Regions from separate parts of the Paenibacillus sp. FSL R7-0331 genome, predicted to be linked through region 3. Evidence: riboswitches for the same ligand, from Rfam matches in the RefSeq annotation. Region 3 holds a riboswitch; each other region holds the start of a gene.
The links. Region 3 has a riboswitch for cyclic di-AMP ahead of R70331_RS26935 (KamA family radical SAM protein). Riboswitches for the same ligand answer to the same signal wherever they lie in the genome.
Positions count from the first base shown of each region.

Region 1: it holds a riboswitch for cyclic di-AMP, as region 3 does, so the genes downstream of both, R70331_RS16090 (APC family permease) here and R70331_RS26935 (KamA family radical SAM protein) in region 3, are expected to answer to the same signal.
Region 2: it holds a riboswitch for cyclic di-AMP, as region 3 does, so the genes downstream of both, R70331_RS00140 (resuscitation-promoting factor) here and R70331_RS26935 (KamA family radical SAM protein) in region 3, are expected to answer to the same signal.
Region 4: it holds a riboswitch for cyclic di-AMP, as region 3 does, so the genes downstream of both, R70331_RS02325 (hypothetical protein) here and R70331_RS26935 (KamA family radical SAM protein) in region 3, are expected to answer to the same signal.

Region 1 is NZ_CP009284.1:3,824,846-3,832,814, reverse strand. It holds gene R70331_RS16105 (ATP-binding protein) at 1-981, shown strand, start outside; gene R70331_RS16100 (DsbA family protein) at 1,076-1,831, shown strand; gene R70331_RS16095 (disulfide oxidoreductase) at 1,831-2,262, shown strand; cyclic di-AMP (ydaO/yuaA leader) riboswitch at 2,488-2,647, shown strand; gene R70331_RS16090 (APC family permease) at 2,783-4,600, shown strand; gene R70331_RS16085 (ABC transporter ATP-binding protein) at 4,790-5,596, shown strand; gene R70331_RS16080 ((2Fe-2S)-binding protein) at 5,632-6,453, shown strand; gene murB (UDP-N-acetylmuramate dehydrogenase) at 6,612-7,523, shown strand; gene R70331_RS16070 (protein YmzB) at 7,584-7,925, opposite strand.
Region 2 is NZ_CP009284.1:25,139-33,107, reverse strand. It holds gene rsmA (16S rRNA (adenine(1518)-N(6)/adenine(1519)-N(6))-dimethyltransferase RsmA) at 1-884, opposite strand, end outside; gene rnmV (ribonuclease M5) at 881-1,432, opposite strand; gene R70331_RS00140 (resuscitation-promoting factor) at 1,588-2,751, opposite strand; cyclic di-AMP (ydaO/yuaA leader) riboswitch at 3,044-3,272, opposite strand; gene R70331_RS00135 (TatD family hydrolase) at 3,471-4,241, opposite strand; gene R70331_RS00130 (HD domain-containing protein) at 4,296-5,579, opposite strand; gene R70331_RS00125 (AbrB/MazE/SpoVT family DNA-binding domain-containing protein) at 5,887-6,141, shown strand; gene rsmI (16S rRNA (cytidine(1402)-2'-O)-methyltransferase) at 7,034-7,945, opposite strand; gene R70331_RS00115 (tRNA1(Val) (adenine(37)-N6)-methyltransferase) at 7,942-7,969, opposite strand, start outside.
Region 3 is NZ_CP009284.1:6,183,468-6,191,436, reverse strand. It holds gene R70331_RS26945 (beta-galactosidase, LacZ type) at 1-1,750, shown strand, start outside; gene R70331_RS26940 (DUF6612 family protein) at 1,972-2,886, shown strand; gene R70331_RS26935 (KamA family radical SAM protein) at 2,963-4,126, opposite strand; cyclic di-AMP (ydaO/yuaA leader) riboswitch at 4,271-4,415, opposite strand; gene R70331_RS26930 (HAD family hydrolase) at 4,827-5,510, shown strand; gene R70331_RS26925 (mannitol-1-phosphate 5-dehydrogenase) at 5,547-6,761, shown strand; gene R70331_RS26920 (cysteine hydrolase family protein) at 6,862-7,353, shown strand; gene R70331_RS26915 (hypothetical protein) at 7,450-7,969, opposite strand, start outside.
Region 4 is NZ_CP009284.1:529,267-537,235, reverse strand. It holds gene R70331_RS02350 (lipoate--protein ligase family protein) at 163-1,077, opposite strand; gene R70331_RS02345 (CHAD domain-containing protein) at 1,311-2,222, shown strand; gene R70331_RS02340 (ThuA domain-containing protein) at 2,339-2,980, opposite strand; gene ytxJ (bacillithiol system redox-active protein YtxJ) at 3,146-3,472, shown strand; gene R70331_RS02330 (glutaredoxin family protein) at 3,469-3,708, shown strand; gene R70331_RS02325 (hypothetical protein) at 3,839-4,258, opposite strand; cyclic di-AMP (ydaO/yuaA leader) riboswitch at 4,371-4,567, opposite strand; gene R70331_RS02320 (hypothetical protein) at 4,579-4,779, opposite strand; gene R70331_RS02315 (TraB/GumN family protein) at 4,918-6,153, opposite strand; gene R70331_RS02310 (hypothetical protein) at 6,263-6,454, opposite strand; gene R70331_RS02305 (ABC transporter permease) at 6,499-7,806, opposite strand; gene R70331_RS02300 (ABC transporter ATP-binding protein) at 7,799-7,969, opposite strand, start outside.

The DNA.
Region 1 (7,969 bases), 2.4 Mb from region 3:
AAACAAGCGGTAGAGCGTGCAGTTTCGGGTCATTCCTCCAAGATTGAACTTGAAGTAATAATAAAAAACGGCGGAACCATGATCTGCAGCACGACTGTTTTCCCGCTTCTTCACGGCAACCAGAAGCTGGTATATCTGGTTGCTGAGGATATTACGCCCTTTATACAGTTTCAGCAGCAGCTGATTGAAGCCAAGGAAGCCGCAGAAGGCGCAGACCGGATGAAAAGCGAGTTCCTGACAACGATGAGCCACGAGATCCGCACACCGCTGAACGGTATAATCGGGATCAATCAGCTCCTTGCCGATGACATTGCCGAACCCGGTCAGCAGGAGCTGCTGAGGCTGCAGTATAACAGCAGTCAGGCGCTGCTGAGTGTCGTGAATGATGTGCTGGACTTCTCCAGGCTGGATTCGGACGGGTTGCAGCTGCGCAGCGAAGCTTTTCCGCTTCAGGCACTGCTTACGGAATGTTCCGAGCTGTTCGAGTCGGCTGCGAAGGAAAAGGGACTGCAGCTGAAGCTGCAGGTTACCGGGGATATTCCTGAATATGTAAAAGGGGACAGCCTGAGAATCCGCCAAATTCTGGTGAATCTGATCGGCAATGCCGTCAAATTTACGCCTGACGGCGGGGTGACAATTGAGGTTGGGTTCAGCTCAGTAGAGGGCACAAAAGGAGAATATACTTTTCGCATCAAGGATACCGGTATTGGCATCCCTGCGGATAAGCTGCCGCTGTTATTTCAACCCTTTACCCAGCTGGATGCCTCACATAACCGGCAGTATCCGGGCACCGGGCTTGGGCTTGCGATCTGCAGGAAGCTGGTGGAGCTGATGGACGGGAACATCAGAATTAACTCAGAACCCGGTACCGGGACTGAGGCTGTTTTCAGCCTGATGCTTGATTCAGGACAGATGGAGGGCGAAGAGTCCCGGGACTTTAGTGAGCCGGACTCCCTGGAGCTGAAAACGGAGGCTGTATAAGCTTAGGTTTGCCAAAGTGAGAAGTTTAATTATATAATTTTAAATTATATGATTCATATTCAACGGGTCCCGCGGGACAGAAAGGAACTCTCACTTGAGCAAAAACAAACGCAAAAGCGCTGCACTTCCCCAGAAGAGCAAAAATGAGAAGCTCGTAGCGCAGATGGAGAACCAAAAGAAGAAAACACTGATAGTGATTGTTTCGACGATCGTGGTGGTGGCTGTTATTTTTGCAGGATTATTTATGCTGGCCGGCAGAGACAGCTCAACAGCAGGCACACCAGCTGCACCGGTTGAATTCAATTACAGTGAAATGTCGAGACTGGGCAGTGAAGATGCACCGGTCAAAATCGTGGAATTCGGCGATTACAAATGCCCGGCTTGCGCCCAGTTTGCAGGTGTAATCAAGCCGCAGATTGTTCAGGAATATGTAAATCAGGATAAGGCAGCCCTGTACTTTGTAAATCTGGCCTTCCTTGGTCCTGACTCAACAACGGCAGCCCTTGCAGCCTTGTCGGTTTATAATCAGAACAGCGATGCATTCTGGACATACTATGATGCTCTCTATGCGAATCAAGGCGACGAGAATAAGGAATGGGCTACGCCTGACTTCCTGGTCGAGCTGGCGCAGAAAGAGAAGCTGCCAATTGATTTCGAGTTGCTCCGCAAAGACATTGAAGACAAAACGTATAACAGCCAGATCCAGAGTGAAGTGCAGCTGGCTACAGCATCCGGCGTATCATCTACACCAACGCTGTTTGTCAACGGGGTAATGGTCAATGAGCCGTTTAATATGGAGGCTATTGATGCCCAGATTCAGGCCGCTTCCGAAGCGGCGGTTGCCCAGTGATGAGGTTCACTGCCTTTTGCCGGCGTCATTGTCTGTATCTGGCCTGGTTCGTATCCATTATTGCGGTTGCAGGGAGCTTATATCTGAGCGAAGTATTGAAATATGAGCCGTGCAAGCTATGCTGGTTCCAGCGTATCTTCATGTATCCGCAGCTGTTTCTGCTGGGAATTGCCACGTACCGCGGGGATAAAAAGATTATTCCTTACGTCTTGCCGTTAAGCATCATCGGCGGAAGCATCTCCATCTATCACTATGCAGAGCAGAAGATTCCTGCACTGAGCAAGGTGCTTCCTTGTACAGTAGGCGTTCCCTGCAATGTTGATTATGTGAATCTATTAGGCTTTATTACCATCCCATTGATGGCCTTGACCGCCTTCACGCTGATTACAATTTTACTGTGGACAGGACGCAAAGATACGGCAGGGGAATAGACCGCTGACAGCAGGCTTCAGCACATAATAAACCATGATTTTTTTGTCACAAATAACATCCGAAATACGTTAAAACCAAGATACAAAGGGATAATGCAAGAGAATGAAAGAGCCATTCATCCCCGATCTTGGAATTGCGTGTTTTGGATGTTTTTTCATGTCTTTTCATTTGTTTCACAGCTTTACTGGGAATGCTTTGTAGACTATCATTAAGCCTTGTGAGAAGTTGAATATGCGCTGAATTTTCCGCAGGGAAATCGGGGGAACCAAACTCGGCTGAAAGGCCGACGGGGTGAATCGGAAGCAGGCCGTAAAGGCTGTAACCGTAGGGCTTTCCACAGTCCGAATCCGCCAGCTAACCTCGTAAGCAAAGGTGGGATAATGACCATGCCAGAAGCATGCGGATCATTTCCGTATGCTTATTTTTGTGCCTGCATTTATGAAAATCCCCCTATGAAAACGATGAAAACAGCGCACGGTATAACCGGTTCAACTAACAAAGAGAGGAACTGTTACAACAATGGTAAGCAAGGTAAAACGACTATTGATCGGACGTCCGATGAAGTCGAACGAACACGATCATGAAAAGTTATCCAAGGTAAAGGCACTGGCTGTCCTGTCTTCTGATGCGCTCTCGTCTGTAGCCTACGGAACGGAACAAATTCTATTGGTGCTGGTGGCTGCGGGCTTCACTGCCATCTGGTACTCCCTGCCAATCGCGCTTGCCGTATTGGGCCTGCTGGCCATACTCATTCTATCCTACCGGCAGACGATTTTTGCCTATCCGCAGGGCGGAGGAGCCTATATCGTAGCCAAAAGCAATCTCGGTGTACCCACTGGCCTGTTAGCCGGCGGATCGCTGCTGGTCGATTATATTCTTACCGTTGCCGTTAGCGCCTCGGCGGGCACGGACGCGATCACATCGGCTTTTCCAGGCTTGCATGATCATACTGTACTTATTGCTGTTTCTGTTATTCTATTGTTAACGATCGTCAATCTGCGCGGGGTTACGGAATCGGCCTCTTTTATCGCAATCCCGGTATATTTATTCGTCGTTTCGATCTTCTTTCTGATCGGTGCAGGGGTGTTCAAATACTTGACTGTAGGCGCTCATGCCAGTGTTCCTGAAATCGGCTCGGCGGTGTCCAATGTCAGTCTGTTCTTATTATTAAAAGCATTCAGCTCCGGCTGTTCGGCACTGACCGGGGTAGAAGCAGTCTCCAACGCGATCCCGAACTTCAAGGCTCCGGCTGAAAAAAATGCCGCCAAAACGCTGATGATGATGGGGCTTATCCTCGGTCTGATGTTCACAGGTATTACCCTGCTGGCTTACTGGTATGGGGTTACCCCGGATGAAAAAGCAACAGTAGTGTCACAAATTGCGGAGTCAACCTTTGGCCGCGGCGGTTTGTACTTCTTCATTCAAGGGGTTACGGCTGTCATCCTCTTCCTGGCTGCAAATACGGCTTACTCGGCGTTCCCGCTGCTGGCCTTCATGTTTGCCAAAGACAAGTATCTGCCGCATGCATTTATGGTCCGCGGAGACCGGCTGGGCTTCTCTAACGGAATTATTTTTCTCGGCGTCCTGTCGGCGGTGCTGGTAGCTGCTTTTCACGGAAATACAGAAGGTCTGATTCCGCTGTATGCAGTCGGCGTATTTATCCCGTTCACACTGTCCCAGCTCGGGATGATGGTGCACTGGTTCAAAACAAGACCCAAGGGCTGGCAGAACAAGTTTGCAGTGAACACGGTCGGCATGCTCACTACACTCACAATTACTATGATCTTCATTATTACGAAGTTCTCCAGCGTGTGGATGGCCTTCATCTTCCTGCCGGTCGTCATGTTCGTGTTCCACCGGATTCACCGCCATTACATGAACACAGCAGACCAGCTGCGCATTTGCCCGGCAACCGATAAGCCGTGTATTAAAGGAAGTACCGTTGTCGTGCCTGTAGCCGGTGTAACCCGCGCCGTGCTTCATTCAATCAGCTATGCCAAGTCCTTGACGGATAATGTGGTGGCTGTATATGTAGGGTTTGATGAAGAGGAGATTCACCGGATGGAGCAGAAGTGGGAGGAATGGAATCCGGGTGTGCGCCTGATCGTTCTGCGTTCCCGGTACCGCAGCATCATCCGCCCGCTGGTCAAGTTTATTGAAACCGTAGAGTGGAAGACCGCTTCAACGGACCATATTACGGTGCTGATTCCGCAGTTTATTACGAAGCATTGGTGGCAGGCGGTTCTCCATAATCAGACCAGTCTGTTCATCCGCTCTTACCTCATGAATCAGAAGGATATTGTAGTTGCAACAGTACCGTACCATCTGCATAAATAGTCGGGGAATAGGAAAAGGGCTGCTCCCGTTGATGACGGAGGCGGCCTTTTTGTGTGAACTCTTGTACAACTTTCATATATTTGCGATAATGGTAATTGAGAAACAATATCAGTCGGTTGATAAACGATTTCAATTGGATAATCCAATTTCAAAGCATCACTATACATAAGTATTTAAGGAGTGGAGAACATGTCAGAACGATTGAATACAGAACAGCTTAGTATCGGGTACGCGGAAGCAACAATAGTGAAGGGGCTTAACCTGTCACTTCCAACCGGGAAAATCACCGCACTGGTTGGAGCTAACGGCTCCGGCAAATCTACAATTCTTAAAACAATGGCCCGGATCATGAAGCCCAAGAGCGGAAGCGTTATGCTTGACGGCAAATCTATTCATACCTTGTCTACCAAAGAAGTAGCCCGCCAGCTGGCGATCCTGCCGCAGAACCCGACGGCACCGGACGGGTTGACGGTGTCCGAGCTGGTCAGCTATGGCCGTTATCCGCATCAGAAGGGCTTCGGCACAATGACGCCGGAAGACCGTGAAATCATCGCTAATGCCATTACAGTGACCGGTATGGAGGAATTCCATGACCGCCCGATCGACCGCCTCTCCGGCGGACAGCGCCAGCGTGCCTGGATCGCTATGGCTCTGGCCCAGCAGACGGAGATTCTGTTTCTGGATGAGCCGACTACGTTCCTCGATATGGCCCACCAGCTGGAAGTGCTGCAGCTGCTGCAGAAGCTGAACCAGGAGGAAGGCCGGACCATTATTATGGTAGTCCATGACCTGAACCATGCCTCCCGCTACGCGCAGCATATGGTGGCGATCAAGGCAGGCACAGTCATCAGTGAAGGGGCTCCCGCTGAGGTTATGACTCCGGATGTGCTTCGTAAGGTATTCGGGATTGAATGTGACATTGTTGCTGATCCGCGGACCGGTGTGCCGCTGTGCCTGCCGTATGAGCTGGCGGCGTACAAGGCAGCCGGATTATAAATAGTTTAAGGGAAGCATCAGGAGGAGGAAATGAGATGACAGAAGAACAGGAGCAGGAACAGATAAAGGATTTCGGCAGCAAATTTGACCTTCATCCCGGTATCCCCGAAGGCACTAAGCATTCATTTAATGCCGGAGATATGGCTGATGAAGCCGGAATGAGAGCCTTTATCGAATGCTACAGGCCGCTGATAAAAGGGCTGGATGATAAGGTGGCAGCAACCTACTTTGCCGGAGCATTCGGAAATATTGCTCTTGCAGTCCAGTATGCGCTCACCGTAGCATCCGCTGTCCCTGTCGTCAGTCTGCAGAGGTTGTCTGTACATCTCATTCCTGCCGATGGATATTGGCGTGCGGCCTTTTCTCTGGGTGAATGGTCATTTGAGCCTGCTCCGGCGGAAGCCGGGCAGCGGAGAGAATGGCGCAATGAGCAGCTGATACGGTTCTACCGGGATACGGCTGCTCCGATGCTGTCCATGCTGTCCCGGGTCACCGGACTATCCGGTGGAGAAATCTGGGGACAGCTGCCTACCAAATTTAACTATTACCTGGAGGTCTTTACCTCGGGGGGGCTTCCTGAGCGCTTGTTGAATACGCTGCAGGACGATTACAGGTACCTGTGCGAAGAAATACCGGCAGAAATATTCGGTTTGAAGAAAAATCCGTTCCGCGTCCAGGTGCGCAAGCTTGAATCGCTGGCTGATCCGGATAAGACCGTGAATATGCGCAACCGCTGCTGCCTCTATTACCGGACCGAAGGAGGAAGCTACTGCTATACCTGCCCGCGGCTGAAAGAAGAGGAACGGGCGGTACGCCGGACGGAGTTCAGGAAACCGGCATCAGCAGGACAGGCATAGAAATAATATTTCATAAAATGTCCGCATAAACTCTATAAGCACAGCAGCAGCAACAGGCTCCCGTCATTGACAAGGGAGCCTGTTCGTTGTTACAGTTGTGGATGCCATCAATCAGGCTGATCACCGGATCATGTATTGATTATAAAGGAGCATGAAAGATGAACATAAGCCAAACCGAAAAGGATTTGCAGCAGCTTCTTCCGGACGGAACGGTAAGAAGCCGGGAAATGCTGAAGCCCTATGTATTTACACAAATCGGCGGCATTGCCGACATTCTGGCAACGCCTGCGAGCTATGAAGAAATTCAACGTGTGGTTACCTATGCCAAGGAGCAGGATATTCCTCTAACCGTGCTGGGTAACGGATCAAACGTTATTATCCGCGACGGCGGTATCCGCGGAATTGTGCTGTATACTTCTATTTTGGATAAGATGACTATAGAGAACGGTCTGCTGGTTGCCCAGTGCGGCGCCAAAATTATCGACGCATCCTCCTATGCGCTTGAGCGGGAGCTGACGGGTCTGGAATTTGCCTGCGGCATCCCGGGAACAGTAGGCGGTGCACTGTATATGAACGCCGGTGCTTACGGCGGTGAGATCAAGGATGTGCTGCACAGCGCACTTGCCGTGAATAAAGACGGTGAACTTGTTACGCTGCTGGGTGAGGAGCTGAAATTTGGTTACCGGCACAGTGTTTTTGCAGGCGGGGATTACATTGTACTGGAAGCGAGATTTGCCCTTCAGCCGGGAGAGCCGGCCGTTATCAGAGCCAAGATGGATGAGCTGACCGATCTGCGCGAGTCGAAGCAGCCGCTGGAATACCCTTCCTGCGGAAGTGTGTTTAAACGGCCGCCGGGCAGATTTGCCGGACAGCTGATTCAGGAGAGCGGGCTTCAGGGTGTGAGAATAGGCGGAGCAGAGGTATCCCTCAAGCATGCCGGGTTTATTGTGAATGCGGATAATGCCACAGCCAATGATTACATCGGGCTGATCCATCATGTCCGTGCTGCGGTCAAGGATAAATTCGGCATTGAGCTGGAGCCGGAAGTCAGAATTATCGGGGAAGACTGAGCAGGAGGCCGCAGACAAGTGCTGCGGCCTCCTTTTTATTGCCCAATTAACAATGCTGCTTTAAGCCTGTCCGAAGGAGAGGGTGTATTTAGCCCGGTCTGTCTGCAGCTCCGCCCTGTCGGCTTCCGCCGAATGCAGCTGTAAGCCGCTTACAGCTATTTCATAGCTCGGCTGCGGAAGCGGTACAAGCTCACCGTCCCCGTTCAGCGTATTTCCGCTTCCCCTGAGAATTAAGGCATCCCCAAGATAATCGTCAATGACCTCCTCAGCCCCGCGGTAATCTACCGACTCCAGGCTGAAATGGACGGTATCGACATCGTCAAGCTCCTGCTTTGTAATGACTACCGTCTGTCCTGCTTCTGAATTCAACCAATCTTTAAGCTGCTGTACAGCTAGTTCCATAAGCGATCCCATCCTTTATGCAGGAGATTATATTCTATGTTACC
Region 2 (7,969 bases), 770 kb from region 3:
TATTTAACGCCGGCAGCCAGCAATACCGCACTCAGCCGCGCATACTCGGCTATACTCAGCGTCTCGCCGCGGCGCACCGGCTCAATCCCTGCTTCAGCCAGCAGCGCCTCCAGGCGCTCACGCCCTTCTCCCGGGAAGAAGCGGGCCTTAAGGTTGTTGGCAATAGTCTTACGGCGCTGCGTAAAGGCGGCCTGCACCACATCGAAGAAATGCTTCTCGTCAGCCACCTCCACAGGAGGCCGCTCGCGCACCTTCAGGCGGATAACGGCAGATTCAACATTAGGCTGCGGGATAAACACAGTACGGGGCACGATACAGACCAGCTCCGGCTCACTGTAGTATTGGACCGCTATGCTCAGGCTGCCGTACTCTTTGCCTCCGGGAGAAGCAGCCATGCGCTCGGCTACCTCCTTCTGAATCATCACGACAATATTATCGAGCGGCAGCTTTTCCTCCAGCAGCTTCATGAGGATCGGCGTAGTTACATAATAAGGCAGATTGGCAACCACGCTTACCTTATCGACCGCAGCAAAATCCTCGGCGAACAGCTCCTGCAGATTCACCTTTAATACGTCATCGTTGCGGACTTTGACATGGGGATAAGCCGCAAGCACATCGCGGAGAATCGGAATCAGCCTGCGGTCGATCTCTACCGCCGTAACTGCACCTGCCTCCAGGGCAAGCCGTTCTGTCAGCGCCCCGATACCAGGCCCGATTTCGAGGGCGCCTGACGATGGGCTAAGTCCAGCTGCGCCGACTATTTTGTCCAGAATGTTCTGGTCAATCAAAAAATTCTGTCCCAGGCTTTTTTTAAATGAAAATCCGTAGCGCTGAATAATTTCCTTCGTCCGTGTCGGGGACGAGATTTGGTCAAATCCGCTCATGTAATGTTGCCTCCCTGATCAATTTGCGTGAGAGCCGCTTGAAACTCCTCCGGGGTAATTCCAAACATGGCCAGCCGCTTAAACAGCTGCTTGCCGTTGCAGTAGCCTATGCCCAGCGCATTGCCGAGTGCCATTCTCCGCTCTGCGGCTCTGGGGTGAACCAGCATCCCTGCAGCCATAAGCTCGTCCAGCCCGATTAGTGCAGGAGCCCCCTCGAAGGAGGTGTGAACATTGGCAAGCGCATGGCGTATCGCCTCGGGTGAGGCATTTTCAACTCCAATATCCCCCTTGCGGGTAGCATCCTTCTCCGGTATAAAAGCATGCTTGCAGCCCGGCACCTTGGACGAAACAATCTTGCGTATGCGCTCGCCGGCATGGTCGGGATCGGTCAGGATAATTACCCCTCTGCGCTCCATGGCCAGTGCAACTTTGGCAATGACCCTGCGGTCTACCGCTGAGCCGCCCGTTTCTATCGTATCGGCCTCCACCGCCCGTTTGACGGCAACCGTATCGCTTTTGCCCTCGACTACAATTAGTTCTTTAATCATTGTTAAGCTCCTTCCCTTACAGCAGAAACACAAAAAGAAGAGGATTCGCTCCCCTTCTTTTTGGCTAAAGAATGTATAAGTGATGAGCTAGCCCGTTCATAAAGTGCTACCCTCACTATATCGTATAAACCGTTAATTTGCAAAAGACGGCCGCCTTAATTCAGTTCGGGCTTCACGGGTCCAATCACATAGACTGTCCGGGATTTACGTCCGAAATTGCGGGCGTGGCTCAGTGAATCGTAGTAAACATCGATCTTATTGCCTTTAATGGCACCGCCTGTATCCTCTGCACGGCGGAATCCCAATCCCTCAATATACACCCACCAGCCGATAGGTATTACACTTGGATCAACTGCAATAGTCCGGCCTTCAGTTACGCGCGTTCCCGAAGCCGTTTTTGTTCCGATGCCGGGCTCTTCCGAAGAATAAGCGGTCATCGACACATTTTTAATCATTCTTTTGTACTCAAAGTCTACGCCTGCCTTGTGCACGACGTTGGTTGTTGCCGCTACTTTTTTAGCTGAACTGGAGGTAGTTGTTTTGGTTTTGGTAGTGGTTGCTGCAGCAACAACAGGTGTCGGAAGCTTCTTGGTACCAACGGCAATAATCTTGTCTTTGGTAACGGTCTGCACTTCCTTGCCGATCAGGGTCTTCGAGACCAGCTCACCATCCTGATAAATCTTCTGGTAATGCTGGATGATGGCTCCCGGCTTGCCTGCCTGTGCAACTCTTACGTCTCCCTTATACAGGGAAGGATCTGCGGTTTTGATGACTTTGAAGGGCAAGCTTACTGTCTGCTGTACCGTTTGCTTGGTAATACGGACAATCTTGACTTCCATGTCAGGTGTAACTGCGGTATCAAGCGAAGGGAAAATCTTGTCGTCGCCGTCCAGGCTGTAGCCCAGCTTGGTAATGGCATCTCCGAGTGAGTCCTCGGTAGTATAAAGCGTCTTGGTCGCGCCGTCTGCAGTAAGCGTAAGCTTCTGGGCACGGGTAATGGTAACACGGTCGCCGTCCTGTATTTCATCGGTAAGGCCTATGGATACTACGTCATGCGGCGTCAGCGTAATCTGCTCCTTGGCCAGCACATCGCTGAGCAGCGCTTCACGCGTTTCAAGCGTAAGCACTTCTCCGTCTATCACTAAGTTAATAACTTTATTGCCTTGACCGTGTACGTAGAGCAGAATTAACAGCGCGATAACAATAGATACCGCACCTGCAAGCGAAAGTACGCGAGGGTTCACTTGCTTCAACCGTAATGCGAAAGACCTGCTGGATGATTGCGAATCATGGGATACCTCTGGTTGGAATACGCCCATTCTCTCCATCCTCCTTACATAGCCCCGTCGTCCAAATAGTATATCAAAAGTTGACTGAATCATATCTGACGAAACTAAGTTTGAGATTGCAACAGGATACGCCCGCATAACTTCAGCGTTTCCTGCTCATGGATCGCCTGCCCGGCATAAAGAATCCCAGAACCTGTTATATAACAGTATGCTGGGTACATCCGCATTATTCAAAACAAAAAAAGCCCAAAAGAGTTCTATAGAGGACTCTTTCGTGGCTTCTCCGGGTGTTAAAATACGCGGGAATGTGTATGCACGAGGTTTCCTCTCTTACTTGCGCTTACGGGGTTAGCTGTCGGGTTCGGGCATAAGAGAGACGCCCTATCTCAGGTCACCCGCTCACGGCGGTTGCCCTCAAATTCACCCCAAAGACCACGTGAAGAAATCAAATAAAGTCTGCGGCATTTCCTGGTTGTACTCTATGTACGCTCATGCGGCAGTGCATTATTGGTTCCCCCGTTCTCCATACGGAGACTCAGCGAGACGATCCATGAATCAGTGACTGTCACAGTAACAACAGCTCACTGCACTGAAAAGATGATATCCTGTTTTGATGCATGTTGTAAAGGACGGTTCAACCACGTTTACGCAAAAAAATGATTAAAATATTGTAATATTCGGCCATTTTAAGATTAAAAAGATTTAATATATCGCTTATACTTCTTTTTTCACCTGTTTTCCTTCCGATTTCAGACAATCCCAAATCGTTCCAGTGCGTTCGCATACGTAATTTCAGCTAATTCCTGTAAATCAATCCCTTTTATTTCCGCCGCTGCTTCTGCCACCAGTTTTACATAACTGCTTTCATTGCGCTTGCCGCGGAAGGGGTGGGGAGTCAGATATGGCGAGTCCGTTTCAATCAGCAGACGGTCGAGTGGCGTCTTCGCCAGCACCTCTTTTGGTACTCTGGCATTCTTGAAGGTAACCGGTCCGCCGAAGCCCAGATGGAAGCCCAGATCAAGACACATTTTTGCCGTTTCCCAGCTGCCCGAAAAGGAGTGCATAACACCGCCAACCTCATTTGCCTTCTCCTCCCGCAGAATCCGGACGACATCCTCATGAGCATCACGGTTATGGATACAGATTGGCATATTCAGTTCACGGGCCAGCCCGATTTGCTTACGGAGTACCTCATGTTGTATCTCTTTGGGAGAGGTATCCCAGTAATAATCCAGCCCGATTTCTCCGATAGCCACCACTTTGGGATGGCTGCACAGGGAAGCGATCCATTCCAGATCCCCGTCCCTCATATCGACCGCATCAACCGGGTGCCAGCCGACCGCTGCATAAATATAATCATAGGATTCGGCCAGCTTCATGGTTGTCGGGATGGTTTCCCGGTTAAAACCAATGTTAATCATCTTCGTTACTCCGGCCTCCCTGGCCCGGGAGATCACTTCCTCGCGGTCCTCGTCGAATTGCGGAGCATCCAAATGGGTGTGTGTGTCGAATAAGCGCATTAAGCAGCTTCCTTCCTGTCCTAATTTCTATGATGAATACCAACTTTTTTTGTATTATTTTGCAAAAATCTCAGCAATGGAGGACGGCAGCTGTGAAAGTGCTTTCTGCAGCTTGTCCTGCGGGAAATAAAGATGATACCGGCCGCGGTGAATTCCGCTGATAGAGCGGACAATATCTGAGACCTCTGAGATTTCCTTCAGCCTGTCATAGCGGTCAAGCAGCAGAATCTGTTTGCTGTCAAAAGCGTCACCCGGGCGGAATACATCATAGGGAAGATCTGTCGGAAAATCAATTTCCAGGTCATATTCGGCATTTAGTCCGGCTGCAGCGAAGCTGCGGCGGATTTCGTCAATTGTTTCAGTATCCAGGTTATCCGTCTGTACATATTTATACAGTTTACGATGTATAAAACGGCTGCACAAGTCACTCAGCAGCTCATCCTGCTCCAGAGTCCACTGCATAAAGGCTGTCTGCATCATCGCTTCATCCAGCAGCAGGTACTGCTGTACGGTTACCTCGCTTCTGAATAAGTCACCCAGCGGCTCAATCATGAAGCCGAAGGTATAACCGCTCTGAAAGAGCTCTTTGGCCCTGCGCAGGATCTGCCGCAAAATAATCTCCGAGCTGCGGGTCACCGGATGAAAATAGACCTGCCAGTACATTTGGTAACGGGACATCAGGTAATCCTCTATGGCATGCATTCCTGATTCTTTAACTACAACCCTGCCATCATAGGGACGCAGCATTCTTAGAATCCGGTCAATATCAATCGTTCCGTAGTTAACTCCGGTGTAATAGGCATCCCGCAGCAGATAATCCATCCGGTCGGCATCAAGCGGCCCTGAAACCAGATTAACGACAATTTCATGTTCATAGGTTTTGGAGATTACCGAAGCCACCTTCTGCGGGAAATCCTCGGCTACCTCCTTTAGAATCGCTGTGATCTCCGTGTCCTCCAGAATAATCCGGCAGGTCCAGTCCTCGTGGTTCATTTCAAAGGCTTCTTCTATAGAATGGGAAAACGGGCCATGCCCCAGATCATGCAGCAGGGCTGCGCACAGGGTCAGCAGGCTTTCTTCCGGCATCCAGTCCTTATACCCGCTCCGTTCAAACTGTGAAATAATCCGTCGTGTAATTTCATACACTCCAAGGGAGTGCGAGAACCGGCTATGCTCTGCACCATGAAAGGTAAGATAGGAGGTGCCGAGCTGGCGGATCCGCCGCAGGCGCTGAAATTCCTTGGTATTAATCAGACGCCAGATAATTGTTTCCTGAACATGGACATAATTGTGAACCGGATCTTTAAAAACCTTTTCCTCTGACAGCAGCTGCTTCATGGGATCAACTCCTTTTTCCATAATTTAATTAGTAATTGATTGGAATTAAGTCTATAATAATGAATTATGTCATAGTTTGTCGAATAATGACATTTCAGATATTCATAAATCGACACCCCATTTTAATGCGCTTTTCCGGGGAATCGGGATAACTGCAGGGATTATAAAAGTTTTCTTTCAAAAATTCCTTAAAATTAGTCTCAAAAAAGGTTGACTGTTTTGGGAATGGTTGGTATTATAAGTATCATAAAACGGTGAACAATGTCGAATAATGACGCTTTTGAAATTTGAGAGGAGCAAGATTGCAATGATGAAATCAACAGGAATTGTAAGAAAAGTAGACGAGCTTGGACGGGTTGTTATTCCGATCGAATTGCGCCGTACGCTGGGCATTGGAGAAAAAGATGCGCTCGAAATTTACGTGGACGGTGAGCGGATCATGCTTAAAAAGTACGAGCCTGCCTGCATTTTCTGCGGAAACGCCGAGAACGTTACTTACTTCAAAGGAAAAATTGTTTGTCACGAATGTATTTCTGCTATTCCTACCCCTGTGACAAATTAAATCAAATCGGTTATAATAAGAACTAATCCAATTGTTAATTCTAACCTTTTTATATCTCCTTGGCCTCCCGTACATGCGGGAGGTATTTTTTTGCTTTCATGACGGGGGCTTCCCCCGTTATCCGCCTTTAATTTAAATCTCTTACTTCTTATATATCTTAAACCATAATAATTAAGCCAACATAAAATTTCTTTTCTTACCCTCCCAAACCCTCCCTGACAGGGAGGGTTTGGGAGGGCCCCGGCCCTCTGGACACCCGGAAGCTTGTCTGATTTGGCAGCAGCGCGGATAAATGGATTGTTCGGCGGAAGACCGGCCCTCTTTCGGGCACGCCCTCAGGGCCTTGCCATGCGAGGGACTCCCCTCATAGGCGGTTTACCTATGAGGGCTACGCGATTTACAGGACGCTCCGGCGTTACTGCCGAGCGGGGCGCGCTCTCCCTGCGGGAATCGCTTACTGCAGTGTTTGCTAGTGGCTGAGCACGAGCGGCCTTACTCCTTGGAACCGCTCTCCCTGCGGGAATTGCTCACTGTGCTGCTTACCAGCGACTTGAGCACTGACTACTTTCCTGCCGGAGGCGCTCTCCCTTCGGGAATTGCTTACTACAGTATAATAACTGTATTTTCTGCAGTTAAATTACTCCATATTGGTCGAAAAATAACTTTAATTGCATTTTGTACACTTAAATTCATATAAAACCTCATTAATAAGTATTTTCTTTAAAAATAAATGTATATAATACATCTATATCTAATAAAAGGAATAAAATGTGGCAAATAGGTGTACAAAATGTAGTTATTTTTATAAAAAACGCTAAGCGAGAGAATTATTGATGCTCTTTAGCTTATTTGAACATGAGATTTAGGTCGGGCTCTTACAGTTAGCTTCCCCTCATTCCCGCTCCAGCAGAGCATTATAAATGTCCCGCTTTGCAAGGCCACGGTCGGAGGCTGCCTTCTTCATGGCATCCTTACGTGTCAGGCCGGATGTTTCGTGGTGGGCAACATGCTGCTCGATGCTGAGCTCGCGCCACCAGGAGGACTCGGCCAGCTCAGCCTCCTCCTTGCTTTCTCCCTCAACCACGATGACATATTCCCCAAGCGGCGGATGCTCGGACAGCCAGGAGATACACTCTTCGATTGTGCCCCGCAGGAATTCTTCGTAGCGCTTAGTCAATTCACGGGCCAGGACCACACGGCGGTTACCGAATGCCTCCTGCAGGTGAACCAGCGTCTTAGCTACTCTGTGCGGTGATTCATAGAAGAGCAGAGTACTTTGCACAGCACGCAGGCCGGATAGTACAGTACGGATATCCTTACGCTCACGCGGAAGGAATCCGATGAAGGTAAAACCTGCGGTCGGCAAGCCGGAAGCAATTAAAGCTGACAAGGCGGCGTTAGCTCCGGGTATCGGAATGACTGGAATACCGTGGCTGACAGCCAGCGCAACCAGATCTGCGCCGGGGTCGGAAATGGCCGGCAGACCGGCATCGCTGACCAGTGCGAGATTTTTACCTTCTATTATATAGCGTATTAATTCGGGTCCGCTGGCCGCCTTATTATGCTCATGATAACTGAACAGCATCGAGGGTGTTATCTCAAAATGGCTTAGCAGCTTGCGCGTCTGTCTTGTATCCTCAGCGGCGATAATGTCACACTCCTGCAACGTACGTACCGCGCGGTAGGTCATGTCCTCCAGATTACCGATCGGCGTAGCCACCAGATACAGGCAGCCGCTTCCTTCCGGTGCACCAGAGCCCGCTTCTGTATTCTTTTGAAAACTGCTTTGGCATGTTATTGTCATTGGCTGTTATCCTCTTTATTTCCA
Region 3 (7,969 bases):
CATCGTGCTGGACCGTGCGGTCAATATGGTGGAGCGGGACAAGAACCATCCGTCCATTCTGATCTGGTCCTGCGGTAACGAATCATATGCAGGGCAAGTCATTCTGGATGTGGCGAACTGGTTCCGCAGCCGGGACAACAGTCGTCTCGTGCACTATGAAGGCGTGTTCTATGACCGCAATTATAATGATACAAGCGATATGGAGAGCCGGATGTATGCCAAGCCGGCCGATATTGAGGAATATTTGAACGCTAATCCGGACAAGCCGTATCTCAGCTGTGAATACATGCATGCAATGGGCAACTCTGTCGGCGGTATGCACAAATATACCGAGCTTGAGAACAAGTACCCGATGTATCAGGGCGGCTTCATCTGGGATTACATTGACCAGTCGATTCTAAAGAAGGACCGCTATGGTAACGAGTTCTTCGCATACGGCGGTGACTTCGGCGACCGTCCGACGGATTACAGCTTCTGCGGGAATGGTATTGTCTTTGCTGACCGGAAATGGACACCGAAGATGCAGGAGGTTAAATTCCTGTATCAGAACTATAAGCTTGCGCCGGAGCAGAGTGGTATCCGTGTGATTAATGAAAGCCTGTTCGCAGGCACGGATCATCTGGCACTGGAATACAGCCTGTATTGTGAGGGCGAACTGCTTGGCAAATGGACCACAGATGTCAGCGCAGCTCCGCAAAGCGAAGTATTGGTACCGATTGAGCTTCCACATACAGAAGGAACGCCGGGTGAATACAGCATCCAGGCTTCCCTGGTGCTGAAGGAAGAAGAGCTGTGGGCTGAAGCAGGTTATGAAATTGCCTTTGGCGAGCACATCTTCAATGTGGAAGCCGAACCCGCTGAACTCCCGGCAGGTGCCTTGAAAGTGGTAGAAGGGGATGTGCAGATCGGCGTAATTGGCGAAGGCTTCACCGTGATCTTCTCCAAGCAGGTCGGATCGCTCGTGTCGCTGAACTATCACGGACATGAGATGATAGAAGCTCCTCCGGCTCCGCTGTTCTGGCGCGCAGCTACCGACAACGACAAGGGAACCCAGCTCGGTTACCATGCCGGAGCCTGGTATGCAGCAAGCCTGGCCCGCAAATGCGCAGAGGTAACCCTGGAGCAGCAAGAGGGTGCGGTAACGGTAAGCTTTGATTACCGGTTCAGCATTCATGAAGAGCTGGCGTTCAAGACAGCTTATACTGTGTATGGCGACGGAACGGTAAGAGTACGTACGCGTTATTCCGGCGCTGCCGGTCTTCCGGATGTGCCGATCGTAGCCTTGTCCTTCAAGATGTCCGCTGACTATGAGCAGTCCGAGTGGTACGCGATGGGGCCTGAGGAGAACTACATTGACCGTGCGTTCGGCGCCAGACTCGGCGTATTCAGCCGGAAGGTGCAGGACCTGCCGTCCCGCTATCTTGTACCGCAGGAATCAGGTAACCGCACCGGCGTCCGCCGTGTGAACATCACCGATAAAGCGGGAGTCGGGCTGCAGATTTCAGCTCCGGCAAGCGCGCCTGTAGAGTGTACCTTGTCACCATACACTGCATTCGAGCTGGAGCATGCCGCTCATCCGTTTGAGCTTCCGCAGGTTCACTACACTGTAGTAACTGTTGCCGGCAGACAAATGGGCGTCGGCGGTGACGACAGCTGGGGCGCACCGGTTCATCCGGAATACAGAATTCCCGCAGACCAGCCGCTGGAATATGAATTCTTCCTGTCCAGTTTGGGTTTGGGAGAGAGATAATATTGTAAAAGAAGCCGGCCCCGTTCTGATGGTATTCAGAGCGGGGCTGTTTTTTGCGTACACTGTATAGGTCAGGGGACCGTTTACAGGAAATTATCACCATGATAAATTATGGGTGGGACAAGTGCCCATGGCAAACATATTATGATCGGATACCCGGAAGGGCAGTCTTGGGAGAGGCTTGCTGTGGCGGGAATTGCAATCCGAGAGGGAGATTCGGGATGAAAAGGGTACTAAAAACAATCGGCACAAGTCTGGTAGCGGGGGCTGTGCTGCTGTCGGGAGCGGCTGGAGGGGGGGCGGGTTCTGATACAGTGTCGGCTGCTGCGGCCAAAACACCTGCTGCTAAGGCCCCTGCCGCTAAGGTGCCGACTGCGGATCAGGTGATCAGCAACGTAACGGCAGCGGCGAAGACATTGAAGAATTTCCACATTGATGTAATCAAGAAACAGGATGTACAGAGCGGCGGCGTGAAGATTAGCAATACCAACACACTCAATCTGGATATTAACCGCCTGCCTGCCTTTGCTGCAGCGGGCAGTGTAAAAGTCAGCCTGCTGGAGACTTCTTACGAGCTGTACGCTAATGCTAAGGAGTCTTACTATTTGGTAGACGGCAGTGAGCTTATCGCAGATTCTGAAGGAAGCTATGAGGATAGTGAAGAGTTCAGCAATACTGATGCTGTAACGGACGGTGACGGAGAGCCGATCGATCCCGACGCGCAGTATTGGATTGACCTGGAGAAGGAAGAGTGGGATACGTTTTACTCCAAAGGCCAGTATGATCCTGCAGCTATGCTGGATTCCGTCAAAGCCTACAAAAAATCAATGAAGGTAAGCATTGCCGGAGCACAGACTGTTATGCAGTTTACACTGACTGATCCGGCTGCAGCTAAGGCGGTCATTACCTTATATGACCAGGAGAATCTGTGGGATGGGGAGACCCTGCAGCCAAAGAGTGTAACCTGGAAAGTATTCGTTAACACCAAGACATGGCAGACAGAGAAGCTGACCGTTGACCTGAGTTATGTACTGGCTGCTGACGGAGCGAAGGATATATACACCACCAAGATTGAAGCCAAATACTCTAAGAATAATAAGACCGCAACGATTGTTAAGCCGGCTGAGCTGGAGTAGAGCTTATACTGGATATAATGAACAGCCCCGGGGGATATTCAGCTCTCCGGGGCTGCCGTTGTTTCAATAGTCAACCTTACTTTGCAGTAACAGTCTCCTGCAACGATACATTAGCCGGCAATACACCCGCATTTTTCTTCAGAGGTCTGCTCCAGTACTGCTCGTTTCCAGGCAGGTCGTCGAACCATTCAGCGTCCTCAGGACAATCGAGAATCATGAATTTACCATACTCCTGATCCCGGGACTGATGGTATTTGAGATAGGCTTTACCTTGCTCAATAGCCAGAATTTCGATTTTGCCGGAGGAGTGGCTCATGGAGAGCCGGACTCTTTTGCCGAGGCCTGAGGTTCTGGCTTTGGCTTCCTCGACGATCCGGTACACCTGCTCAAGCGGCAGGACGAACTCACGGTTGCCGGCAATAGGCCGGTTAATGAAGAAATAATAGGGCGTAATTCCGGCCCAGGAGAGGCGGTCGAGCAGCTCGCCCAGAACAGCAGGATCATCATTGATCCCCTTCAGCACCGGTGTCTGGTTAACGATGATTGCGCCTGCGTCATGCAGTGCCCGGACGGCCCGCTTTGCCTCCGGGGTAAGCTCCCGGGGATGATTAATATGTGCCATGATGTAGATCCGCTTCTCTACAGTGGAGTGAGTGCAGATCAGGTCGAGCAGCTCGGGGTCCTGATAGATGCGCATCGGATTAAATACCGGCAGCTTGGAGCCGAGGCGGATGATTTTGACATGGGGAATGGCCCGCAGGCTCTCAATAATGAACCTCAGCCTGGACGTAGAAAGAATCAGGCTGTCGCCTCCGGTCAGCAGAACATTGTTAATTTCCGGATGGGCGGCGATATACTCGATACCGGCGGTAACATCGGAAGGGGCTTCCTTGACATCGTTGCGGAACAGCCGTTTCCGGAAGCAATAACGGCAATAAGCTCCGCAGACCTCGGAGACGATCAGGAGCGCCGTCGTCCGGTATTTGTGCTGGCAGCCGGGAACCACATAGTTAGCCCCCTCATCGGAGGCATCCCACTCCCCATACTCCAAAAGCTCTCCCTCCCCTGGGATGACCAGCCTGCGGATAGGATCGTTCGGGTCTTCCCAATCGATCAGGGACAAGTAATAGTCGTTGGCCCGAAACACAAATTTGTCTGTGATCTCCTTCAATCGTGACCTTTCTGCTTCGGGCAGCATTTCCATTTTGTTAATGTCGGTTATGTATCGTACCTTTTGCACATGAATCTCTCCTTTGTTCTCATAATGACGAGACAAGAGGGAGCCTTGATGTCAAAAAGCCAAACTGGCAGCCAGCAGGGCCTCTTAAAAAGCACAAAAAGAGACCCTTAGCACAAGGGTCTCATGTTATTGGAAACATAAAAAAGCAGACCCATCCACTACTGACGAGGTTAGCTGACGGACTCGGGTAAGATGGTACCCTACATTGCATAGCTCAATGATTCGCCCCAATTGACTGGTTCCCCCGCTTTCCAGACAGTAAATGCTGGAAATTAAGCGTGGTTAAAGTATAACCCACTAAGTTTCCTAAAGTCAAAAGTATTGCCAAAGTTAATTTTGCACCGTTAGGCTTGGCTTCATGCCGCAAGGCCGGAATACAGGGCATTTTTTGGGGTGCGAAAAATTTTTTTTGATGTCATGTTTACCGTCTGCTTGTACAGCGGGGGCTTTTTAACCTTGTAATCTCCCGGGGGGGAACGGGATAACCCGCGGTTGTCAAGGGGTTGAACAGGCAGGACGGGCAGGCGGAAAGCTTCTCTGCAGGCGCTTCTTTTTCCCGCAGATGAAGCGGTTACCACCGCTTTTTGTAAGCGGAAACAACGCTTTTCATGTCAGCTATCGCGCTTGACGGATGCAAAAATCGTTTGTTAAGGTTTTGACAGGCAAACCAATACCATAAGACCGAGGGAGATGATTGATTTTGATCAAGGGGATTATCTTTGATTTTGACGGAACGATTATCGATACCGAAACTGCCTGGTACACCGCCTTTAGCGAGGCTTATGAGGAGCACGGGGTAGAGCTGACGCTTGAGCAGTATTCTACCTGTATCGGAACAAGCCTGAACAGCTTCAACCCGTACGAGTATTTAATGACCGAGCTTCAGCTTCCGATTGATAAAATGGAATTCAGAACGTCTGTCCAGCAGCGGCACAGCAAGCTCATGGAGCTGGAGGCAATCCGCCCCGGAGTGCAGAATTATCTGGACGCCGCCAAAGAAGCCGGGCTGCACATGGGACTCGCTTCAAGCTCTTCGATGGAATGGGTGGAGCGGTATCTGCAGCAGCTGGGCATCCGTGATTATTTTGACTGCATCCGGACTTCGGATCATGTTGCTAACGTGAAGCCGGACCCCGAGCTATATAATCAGGCACTGTCCTGTCTCGGCCTTTCGCCAGAGGAAGCAGTCGCCATAGAAGATTCTCCGAACGGCTTCAGGGCGGCTGCGGCGGCGGGGATGAACTGTGTGGTCATTCCGAATGACATTACCAGCTTCCTCGAATTCGACACTCCGCCCACACCGTATCATACTGTGGAAAGTCTGAGTCTGCTGGATTTTGATCATATGATCAGCCGTCGCTGCTTCGAAGCTGTGAATTCATAAACAACTATAAGTTCATCTAACAAGGGGGGATTTATATTGAATGCCGTTCATTTTGGGGCGGGCAATATTGGCCGGGGCTTCATTGGACCAATGCTGTCGCGCTCCGGGTACAGAGTGTGTTTTGTTGGAAGGAATAAACAAAAGATCTCCAGGCTGCAGGAACAGGGGCAGTATCCGCTTACGCTTGCCAATGAAAACCGTGACAGCTATATGATCAATAACGTGACCGCCCTACATCTGGATCATACGGAGGAAGTGGCACATGCGATCGCGGAAGCAGAAATTGTAACGACTGCAGTAGGAATTTCGGCGCTGGATGATATCTCGGGCACAATTGCCCGGGGGATTGAATTAAGACTCTGCAATAGTAATCTTAAGCCGCTGCATGTGATTGCCTGTGAGAACGGAATTAACAGCAGCGGACGGCTCAAAAACTCCGTGTATGCGCATATGAAGCGATCTTTCCAAGAAATGGCCGATATCTCCATCGCCTTCCCCAACGTGATGATTGACCGCATCGTCCCTGTCCAGCAGCATAAAGATCCGCTTGAAATCCTCGTTGAACCGTTCAGCGAATGGGTGATTCCCCGTGAGGATCTGCTTGAGGACCATATAGAAATCGAAGGTGCACATTATGTGGACTCTCTTGACCCCTACCTTAAACGCAAGCTGTTCACTGTCAATACAGGTCATTGCAGCGCGGCTTACTTCGGTTATCTGGAGGGACATACCAGTATTCAGGAGGCCATGGAGGAGCCGGGTATCCGCTCGCTTGTCCGCGGGGTGCTGGAGGAGACAGGTAAGGTGCTGGTGCAGTTGTACGGGTTGGACCCCCAGGGTCATCAGAATTACATTGAGAAAATAATGCGGCGGTTCATGAATCCGGGGCTTAGCGATTCCGTTGCCCGGGTGGGGCGTTCTCCTCTAAGAAAGCTCGCATCCAAGGACAGACTGGTGCTGCCGGCGATGCAAGCCCATAAGCTTGGTCTGAAGACACCGCATCTGCTCTCCGCAATTGCTGCTGCGCTGTTCTTCGACGCTCCTAAAGACCCGGAAGCCCAACAGCTTCAACAGATTATCCGGACTCAGGGTGTCCGTGAAGCCATTGCTGGCAACCTGGAGATTCCCAAGGAACATCCGCTGCACGCCCTCATCCTGGCCGAATACAACAAGCTGTGCCTGCGCTATCCGCATATGTCCGGCAGCGGGTTCGCGGCGATGAAGCATGATTTATCCGGATTGTCCGGCTGAATAGGGTTTTCTTGACTGCAGCTTAGCATAGTTTCATTTGGCTTCCCTTCCATTATGTTGTACGATATCGGCATATCTTTTTACAACAAGGAGGGCCTTAATGAAGCTGGGCTATTTAATCATTGATATGCAGGAAATTCATGTGCGGGATCACGTAGACAAGAAGACACTGGACCGCGCCTGTGAATATATCAACTATGTTTCGGATATGCTCCGGGAGAAGGATCAGCTGGTCATTCATATTCAGGATATTGAAGGGATGGAGGAAGCGGCTAAGGAGCGCTACGATATCATGCCGGAAATTCAGGTGGCAGACAGTGATCTGAAGGTGACCAAGGAGTATTCGAATGCATTCTGGAAGACGGAGCTGGAGCAGATGTTGAAGAATCACGGCGTTGAGCTGCTGATTATTTCCGGCTTCTCGGCAGAGCACTGCGTGCAGTTTACCTATAACGGGGCAAGTGAGCGGGGCTTCCGGCCGGTGCTGCTGCAAAATGGTATTCTGAGTGCACACAGCGACGTGATCACTGCTGCCTATAGAGACCGTAACCTGATCTCGTATCCGGTGATTCATTATTTGATTAGCCAATAGAGAGCTAAAGCCACCCCGTCCTGCCGCAGTTTTTTTTTTCTGCAGACAAGACGGAGTGGCTTTTGTATATAAAGATTACCTGCAGCATAGCGGTTGTTACATCAATTTCAGACCGGTAAAACGGCCGTATTCATCAGTCTGGATGAATAGCCCGGCCGACTCATGGTATAGATCAGGACACAACGTCCGCTCAGTGTACTCTATATCACCGGTATCAGGATTTAAGACGGAAAGACCGATGTCTTGTCCCCATAACACAAGTTTTCGATGGACCTGTGCCAGCTGGGCATGCGGATAAACAAAAACATCGTCTAGATCTGAGCTGACGCGGAATTCCGGCATCCGCACGAAGAATTTCATCCGTTCTCCGGTCCGCACATCAAAGAATGCCAGCATCATGGAATCTTTTCCATCTCCATAGATATCCAGCCCGCCGTCCTCTTCATCGTATAAATCGGTTTCGATTTTGCCCCATACTGCGAACGTATAATCATCTATCCAAGCTATAGGGTAATCCCAATCCTCCAAATAATCCCACACGTTATGCAAGGTAGGGCCATCCTCTGCTTCCCAGCGGTTGGAGGCCCAGGAGGGAAGATGCCAGGCGCGGATCCTG
Region 4 (7,969 bases), 1.3 Mb from region 3:
AGTAGCACGAGTTGGTAGTAGCCCAAGCTGTTAGCAGCCTGACCCGGCTGCATGCTGAGCTGGCGGCACACCGGCATACAGACACGGCAACATAAAGACCCAGCAGCAGCTCAGCTGGTAGTAGCCCAAGCTGGCAGCAGCCTGAGCCGGCCGCCCGCTTGCTCAGCGGGCATAGCGCTGCCGCAGCATCGCCGCTGTCTCCAGTACGCGCGGATCGCTGTACTGGAGATCATAGCCCGACTCCTGCCGCAGCCTGCCGGCAGGAGTCAGCTGCACACCCCGGCGGACTGCAGCCTGCCGGATGCCAGCGGCGTACACCGCCGCCGCAGCCGGGCCGCCCAGCTCGCCGAGCGCGGCGAGCGTCTCCGGGCGGACCCGCGGATAGTCCAGTGACTCGTCCCCTCCGGACGCAGCCCTGTAGAATCCGCGGATCAGCTCTCCGCGCTCCCGCCCGGAGCCGGAGACCACCACGAACGCGTGCACGAAGTACGCGCCGCTCTGCCTGCGCTGGGCGATGCCGCAGAACTTGCGGCCGCCGATTGCCAGGTCGAAATCACCGGGGCAGTACGAGCCGGTGATTTCGCCTGCCCTGATCCGTGCAGCCGCCTGCGGATGGCTCACGGCTGCGGCTTCGGCAATGAGCGAAGCCAGCAGCCGGAAATCATCGTGAAAGTCCAGCTTGCCCGGGGCTTTCGGAAGAATGAGCGACACATTTACTACACCTGTGTCGAGCGGCACAGCCGCCCCGCCGGAATGGCGGACAGCCGCGCGGTAGCCGGCCCGTTCAAGCCCGGCCATCCCCTCGGCCGCATGGGGCAGCCTGCTGTCACGCAGTCCCAGCGCCACCCCGCCGGGATGGCTCCAGATGTGAAGGCACGGCGGGAGCAGCCCGGCGCCGATGTCACGGCACAGCGCTTCTTCGAACGCGAACGGAAGCAGCATATCCTGCACCTCCGCAGCTGTCAGGTCTTCGGCCAGGTGCTCGAACAGCACCATTTTTGCAGGAATCTCACTTACTGTTCTACGCTCCTGCCCCTCAAACAGGTTGTCCAGCAACCCTGAATCTTCATAAGCCACCACTGATGCTCCCCTTCTTCCCCGGATAATATGGAGCAAACCGCATGCACGGCAGCAGTCTGCTGTCCTTTTTTACCGTAATAACAGATATTGTTCTATTGTAACCCATCCCCTCCCCCTTGCCTAAAAAAGACAGGCAACATCATTTGAAATCAGCTCCGGTAACCGTTATCCTTATATCAAGGAAGATCGTTCATGCAACAGCAGTACACAACGTATAGGAGTGATGCCGCATGACCACTGAACAGCTGACAAAGGACAGGCAGATCAGCAAAACAAGGCAATGGGAACAGGCTATGATCAAGCTCTATGTCAATTTCCGTGATTACAGCAAGGATGCACTGAAGGGGTTCGGCGAGGAGGATATTCATCAGTCGAGGGTGAACAGCCGTAAGCTGCTTACACTGCTGTCCATACTGGACCCGGATCATTCTGCTGCCGGAGAGCTCTACACCCGGTTCAAAAAAGCCCAAAAGCGTCTCGGAAAGGTCAGAGATGCCGATGTGCTGATCGAATCCTTTAAGGAACGGCGGAAAATAGCCAAAAAGGACGGCGATGACAAAACAGCCGCACTGCTCAAATCCGTCATTAAGCATCAGCAGGACCAGCGCAAAAAATACCGCAAAAAGCTGGAAGCCGAGCTTCCGCAGCTTGCCGGGAAGGAGCTGGACCTGCTCTGGGAGGCTTTTATTACCGGACCGCTTGAGTCCTTGACCCAAAAAAAGGATGCCAATGTGGTCATGCGCGAGCTGGAAGTCGCCTTTGATCAGCAGAAAAAAACCTGCAAAGCGCTGTTTAAGGGACCCGAGTCGGAATCTGAGGAGGCTTTTGAAGCGCTGCACAACCTGAGAATTGCCGCCAAGGAGCTGCGCTATACGGCGAATGCCGCTTCTTTTGCACTTAATCAGAAATTTCATACCCATGAGGAATACTATAAGAATATTCAGGAGCAGCTCGGCATCATCAACGATAAGCGGGTCTGGCTGGACACTCTGCAGTCCATAGGGCGTGACGAGCTCGGTGTCGGCAAAAAGACCTGGAGCGCCTTCACAGACAGCCTTAAGAATGAGGTTCTGGAAGCGCTATATCATAACGAGGTTGTACCGGTAGCCGGGAAGCCCCGTGCTCTCCCCGCTGAACAGTAGTCCTGATCCATAAATATAAAGGAGGCGGGAAGCGCATGCCAGTCATGCCGCTTCCCGCCTTTTGTTCTGCCCCTCATAAGCGTTCTGCTTCAGCAACGCCTCCTCCGGTCTTGCGATCAGATCAGCCTGCCGGCCCACATCGCGCTTCTTGCAACCAGCTTGCGGAACGGCTCAACCGAAAAGGACGGCAGATGATGTCCCGGCATCAGATAGACCACCCGGCCAAGTCCGAACTCATGGCACCAGGCCGCCTGCCGCATCGCTCCGCCGTGCAGATATTCTGCGAGCACCGTGGTCTCAAAATAAGGGTGCATATCGAAATAATAAGGCTCGTCCTCAATCACAAAATCGTCGATTCCCTGCACAATCGGATGCTCCCGTACGGCTGCCGGTATATTGATTCCGAGAGCTGTGTAGTCCGGATGATGGGTGAAATGCCCGCCCAGCATTGCACCGAGCTCCGGATTGCGCTGCATGGATATTCCGTTATGAACCACCAGCAGGCCGCCGCCCCCGGCAACATAAGCCAGCAGTGCCCCGCTGTGGGCAGGCGCGATGGTATGATCGGAAAACTCCGTATAAGAGACCACCAGGGAATACTCTTTAAGACTCTGCGGGCTCAGCAGCCCGAAATCCTCAGATGCATCAACTGTAAATTCCGGTGACAGGATCTGCCGGAGCTCCTGATCCACACCGGCAAACGGATGATATTTTACCGCTGTATAGCTGCCGATTGCAAGGGCTTTCAATTCAGACATGAATAATGACACCTCTCCATCCATTAAACTGTTTCATTTCCAGGTATTTCTCCTTCACCTTAGCACTTCCGCCAGGTTAATACAAACGGCTTTTGCTTTAATTTTGAACTATGTTACAATCATCATTACAGGTTCTATTTCATATTTACAGGAGGGTGATATACGATGTCTATTCAACAGCTGCATACTTCTGATGAACTGCACCAATATGTCGGCCAGCCCGGCAAAAAGCTGCTGTTCAAGCACAGCACTACCTGCCCGATCAGCGCTAAGGCGCATGAGGAATTCCAGGCTTATGTACAAAGCTCGGATACACCGGCGGCCATTGTCCATGTCATTGAAGACCGTCCGGTCTCCAATCAGATTGCCGAAGAGTTCGGCATCAAGCATGAATCCCCGCAGATCTTTCTGCTGGACGGCAGCGATGTAAGCTGGAACACCTCCCACTGGAAAATCACCCGTTCTGCCATCAAGGAGGCCGTTGATAAATGAGCCAGCCTGTAATTGTCTACTCTACCGCAGGCTGCAGTGACTGCAATCAGGTTAAACAACTGCTCACCAATCAGGGCATTCCTTTTGAAGTGCGCGATATTATGGCAAGCGCCGTCTATCAGGAGGAAGTTGAAAAGCTTGGTTTTATGGGTATCCCTGTTACGGTATCCGGTGACCGGGCCGTCAAAGGCTTTAACCTGCCGGAGCTTGAGGAACTGATTGCCGCTGCAAGATAACAGCATTCTATACTCAGTATAATTAGCAAAAAAAAGTATTCCCTGGTCCGAAGCCCGGGGAATACTTTTTTTTATGGTTAAAACATATAGCAGCATCTGCACTCGGTTGGCCCGCTACATCCAATGCCCCTTATTCACACTCTGCAGCCAAATGGCTGACATGTCCGCTGTGGCTGTAGATGACATTATCGGCTCCAAGCCCCTTATAGACCAGCCTCGGCCTCATCGAGGTCGTAATCACTGAAATCGGCCCTGACGTCCATGTCCGGCACATCTGCACATACCGGCAGCATAAAGCGACACTGCTCTCAAACAGATAGATCCGGCCTACCGGAAACGGCGGTCTGAGCCAGGTATTCAGATGCCGGGTATCCACCTCAAAAATCACCTCTACCCCCAGCTCCGCCAGCCGCTGCTTCTCAGCCGGATTATTGGCAAGCCCCGCAAACCGTGCACCCTTCATGATCAGCAGCTTAATAAAATGCTCTCCCGCCTTGGTCGGCGCACAAATGAGTATATACTCTTCCTGAGTGTCCATAGCTGTCTCCATCTTCGTCTCCCCTTCCGCCTTACTTCTATATGTGGATTTATTTATCTCTAAATGAACAGCAAAAAAACCGCAAAGGATGCCCTTTGCGGTCCGGTTAACGGTCACAATATACTGATCCTCTCTGCAATACGCTTACGAGGTTAGCTGCCGGATTCGGGCGTTGAGAGTCGCCCTACCTTCCCTCTGTGAGAAGCTTAAGCTTCTCACAGACTCAAGGATTCACCCCATAACCGGCACCGCCTGCTTACCCGCGTCCTCCGGTTGTTGGTTCCCCCGCTTTCCGTAACGGAAATTAAGCGGATTTCATATGTAGTTATCTTTTATCTCTTTTTCTTTTTGCCGCTGCTGTTCTTGCTGCTCTTCACGAACCGCAGGGCAGCCATCAGGCAGCCCAGGATTCCCACACCCAGCAGCAGTGTCTGTACCGCACCTAGCAGGGTGCTGCCATCCGGCTGAAGCAGACTGCTAATCGCAATCAGCAGGACGGAACCCGCGACTAATACCGGGGTTTTTAGATTCATGTTCAAGCCTACCACTCCTTAGTACTAAGGGTACACTATCGGCGGACGGATCACCAGCCCTTAGCAAATTCTGCCGCCGCCGGGCAGAAAAAAGGTGCCTCTCCTATCCTGGAGGGGCACTTTTTTTCTGTTGTTATATTATTTACGCACCACAGTATATCCCTTATCCTGGAGCAGCTTGATAATGCCATGCTCGCCCAGATAATGTGCCGCGCCGACTACGATGAAATACTCTTCATTCTTGCCGTTCTTAAGATAGCCGTCGATTTTGTCAGCCATACCGATATTACGGTCAACCAGCATCGCCTTGTAGTATTCCGCGTCTCCGGCAAAGCTGTTCGTCAGCAGCAGCAGCTGCTCATCATCGCCAGTCTTCCAAATCTCGGCCATCATATCCACGCTTTGATCAATTACATCGTAGTTTTCAATCGCTGCAAGAAGGTTCTCTTCCTGCAGCTTCTTGGAGAAGTTATTGAACATTCCCAGCTGGGACTCATAAGACTCCAGCTCCATAACCGGAATTTTCCGTTCAATCGCCTTCTGTATGAAGTACAGGTCAATTCCGGCAGAAGCCTCATAGCCGGCCGTCGCTGCTTTTAGGCTGCTCAGTGTCGTTTCCGCTACCCACGGCTTAAACTGGTCCAGCGCATTAGTCTTAAGGCCTGCCTCCTTGAGCACCTCACCCAGCTTCGCATACGTCTCACCGGAAATATGATCCTTCAGCGTCGTGCCGTCCTGGTACATGCCCATGTTCAGAACCAGCTTTTGTGATGCCTCATCAGCTGCCTTGCTGATATCAATTTCTACGCCCAGATAATCGGACCCGGCAAAGGCTTCTTCAAATTCCTTGCTCAGCGGATAGAAGCTGTCATCTGCAATATGCATCGAGCCGACCAGATACACGGTATTGCCGTTGCTCTCGACTTCCCACATGAAGCCGCGTCCGCCTTGCGTACTTACAGCACTCTGGCTTCCGTCACCCGCTGCCTTGGTCTTCAGAACTACCGTACGGGTCTGTGCATCCCAGCCTACCTCGTAACCCGCTGCATCACCAAGAACCCGGATAGGTGCGTAGGTCACGCCGTTGATTACAGTAAGCTTGCTCTTCAGTGTAATGGCTTTACCGTCTACAATGGCATAGATTGTGTCACCTGCCGCATTCTGCAGCTGCACATCCATTGCTTCAAGCGTAGCTCTGAGCGGAACAAGCGTGGTGCCCTGATTGTTGACCGGAGCTCCCGTCTTGTATTCGACGGTCTGATTGTTTACTTTTACTGCCGGCTGCTGCGGGGCAGCCATGGCCGGAACTGCTGTTGCAGTAAGCAATCCTGCCGATAAGGTAAGAGATAATAGCATTTGCTTCCAGTTTCTCATTTACTTAGTCTCCTTCAGCTTCATATAGTCCACATATAATAATTAAGCAAAATCAGGATGCTTGAGACACTCGGGTTACAAAATTTACTATTCAAGTACGGATATACATTTACGCTCTGCTTCTGCGTTCCTTAGCCATTACCCACAGCATTGCAAATACTGCTGCAGCACTCAATCCCACGCTTAATCCTTGTATGAAATCACGCACCGGGGAACCGTTCGTATCTATCACAAGACCAAACATAACCATGTTCAACACGCACACTGCAAGAAACAGGAAGTTCTGATTTTTTTTACTCATTGTGAATTTCTCCTCTTATTTTAGATTTTTTATAATTGTTTGCATTAGATTTTGTAAGCCTTCATTGCTTTTCTGATTTCCTTAATACTCGGGCGCTTGCCGTACATCAGTACGCCTGTGCGATAGATCTTCGCCGCCAGCCAGCCGAACACAAATGTGGTTGCCAGCAGAATAACCAGCGAGACGATAATCTCCCAGAAAGCGACCTGGCCGACTCCGATACGCAGCAGCATACTGAGCGGTGAGGTGAACGGAATGTAGCTCGCTACCTTGACCAGCATAGTATCAGGAGCCCAAATGCTGAATAAAGGAACGTAGAAGTTCACGAAGCCGATCATCATAATCGGCATTACCGCCTGGCCAAGATCCTCTGTACGGCTGACAATCGATCCGACCGCCGCGTAGATCAGGGCATACAGGAAGTAGCCGAGAATATACAGGATCAGCCCGTAGACCAGCAGCCCGATGCTTAGCTGGCTCAGATCCAGCTCGAAATCAGCCAGTATGCCGGAGTTATGCGGCAGCAGGAGATTGGCAGTCACACTGAGTGCAATGATGGCAATCTGCATCAGTCCGACCAGGAAAATACCGATGACCTTGCCGAACATCTGGGTTAACGGCGATGCGCTCGTAATCAGAATCTCCATGATGCGGGAGCTTTTCTCTGAGGTAACTTCTGCCGAAATCATATTACCGGTCATCATAATGGACATGAAGAACAGGATCAGAAGGACATAGACAACTACATAGTTGATCGTTGCCGCTGTCCGTTCAGTCTCTTCCCCGGCCTGGGAACCATCGGCGCTGAGCTCCTGTGTATCAATCGTTACCGGGGCGTACATAGCGGCGACCTGGCTGTCTGTCAGCTTGTCACCGACAATCAGCTGTGTGTTGACCGCCTGCAGAGCGCTCTGCAGATAAGTCTGCACGTCTCCGCCAAGCTCACCGTCCTCGTTGTAGTAGGTTACAGGCGGAAGTCCTTCACCAGCTGCTTCACCAAAAGTGAGATAGCCTTCGATAGTACCCTTATCCAGACCTTCCTTCAACGCTGCATCATCAGCTGAAGCAAATGCCGTGAAGGTTACTGCAAACGTATCGCTGTCCGGATTAGCAGGAGCTGATGATGCCAGGAGCAGCTCGGCTGCCGGGTTACCGGTCTCTGCGATTACTGCAATCTGGCTGCGGTTGCCGGTATCGCCAGCCTTATCTTCGCCCTTGAAAACCTTGATAAAATAAGGAATATTCATCCCAATGCTTAGCAGAATAACCATAATAAGCGTTGTTATAAGAAAAGCTTTAGTCTTCACCTTATTCTTAAAAGTAAATCCAATAATGGTCCCCATCTTATTCATTCGAATCACCCACCGCTCTGATAAAGATTTGGTTTAGCGTCGGTTCTTTAATCTCGAAATGCTCGACCTCACCGGCAAGAATGGCCTGCTGCAAAATACGCTGTGCTGCACTGATATCGCTGATCGACAGTACATAGCCGCGTTCCTGCCGCTTCACTGCGGT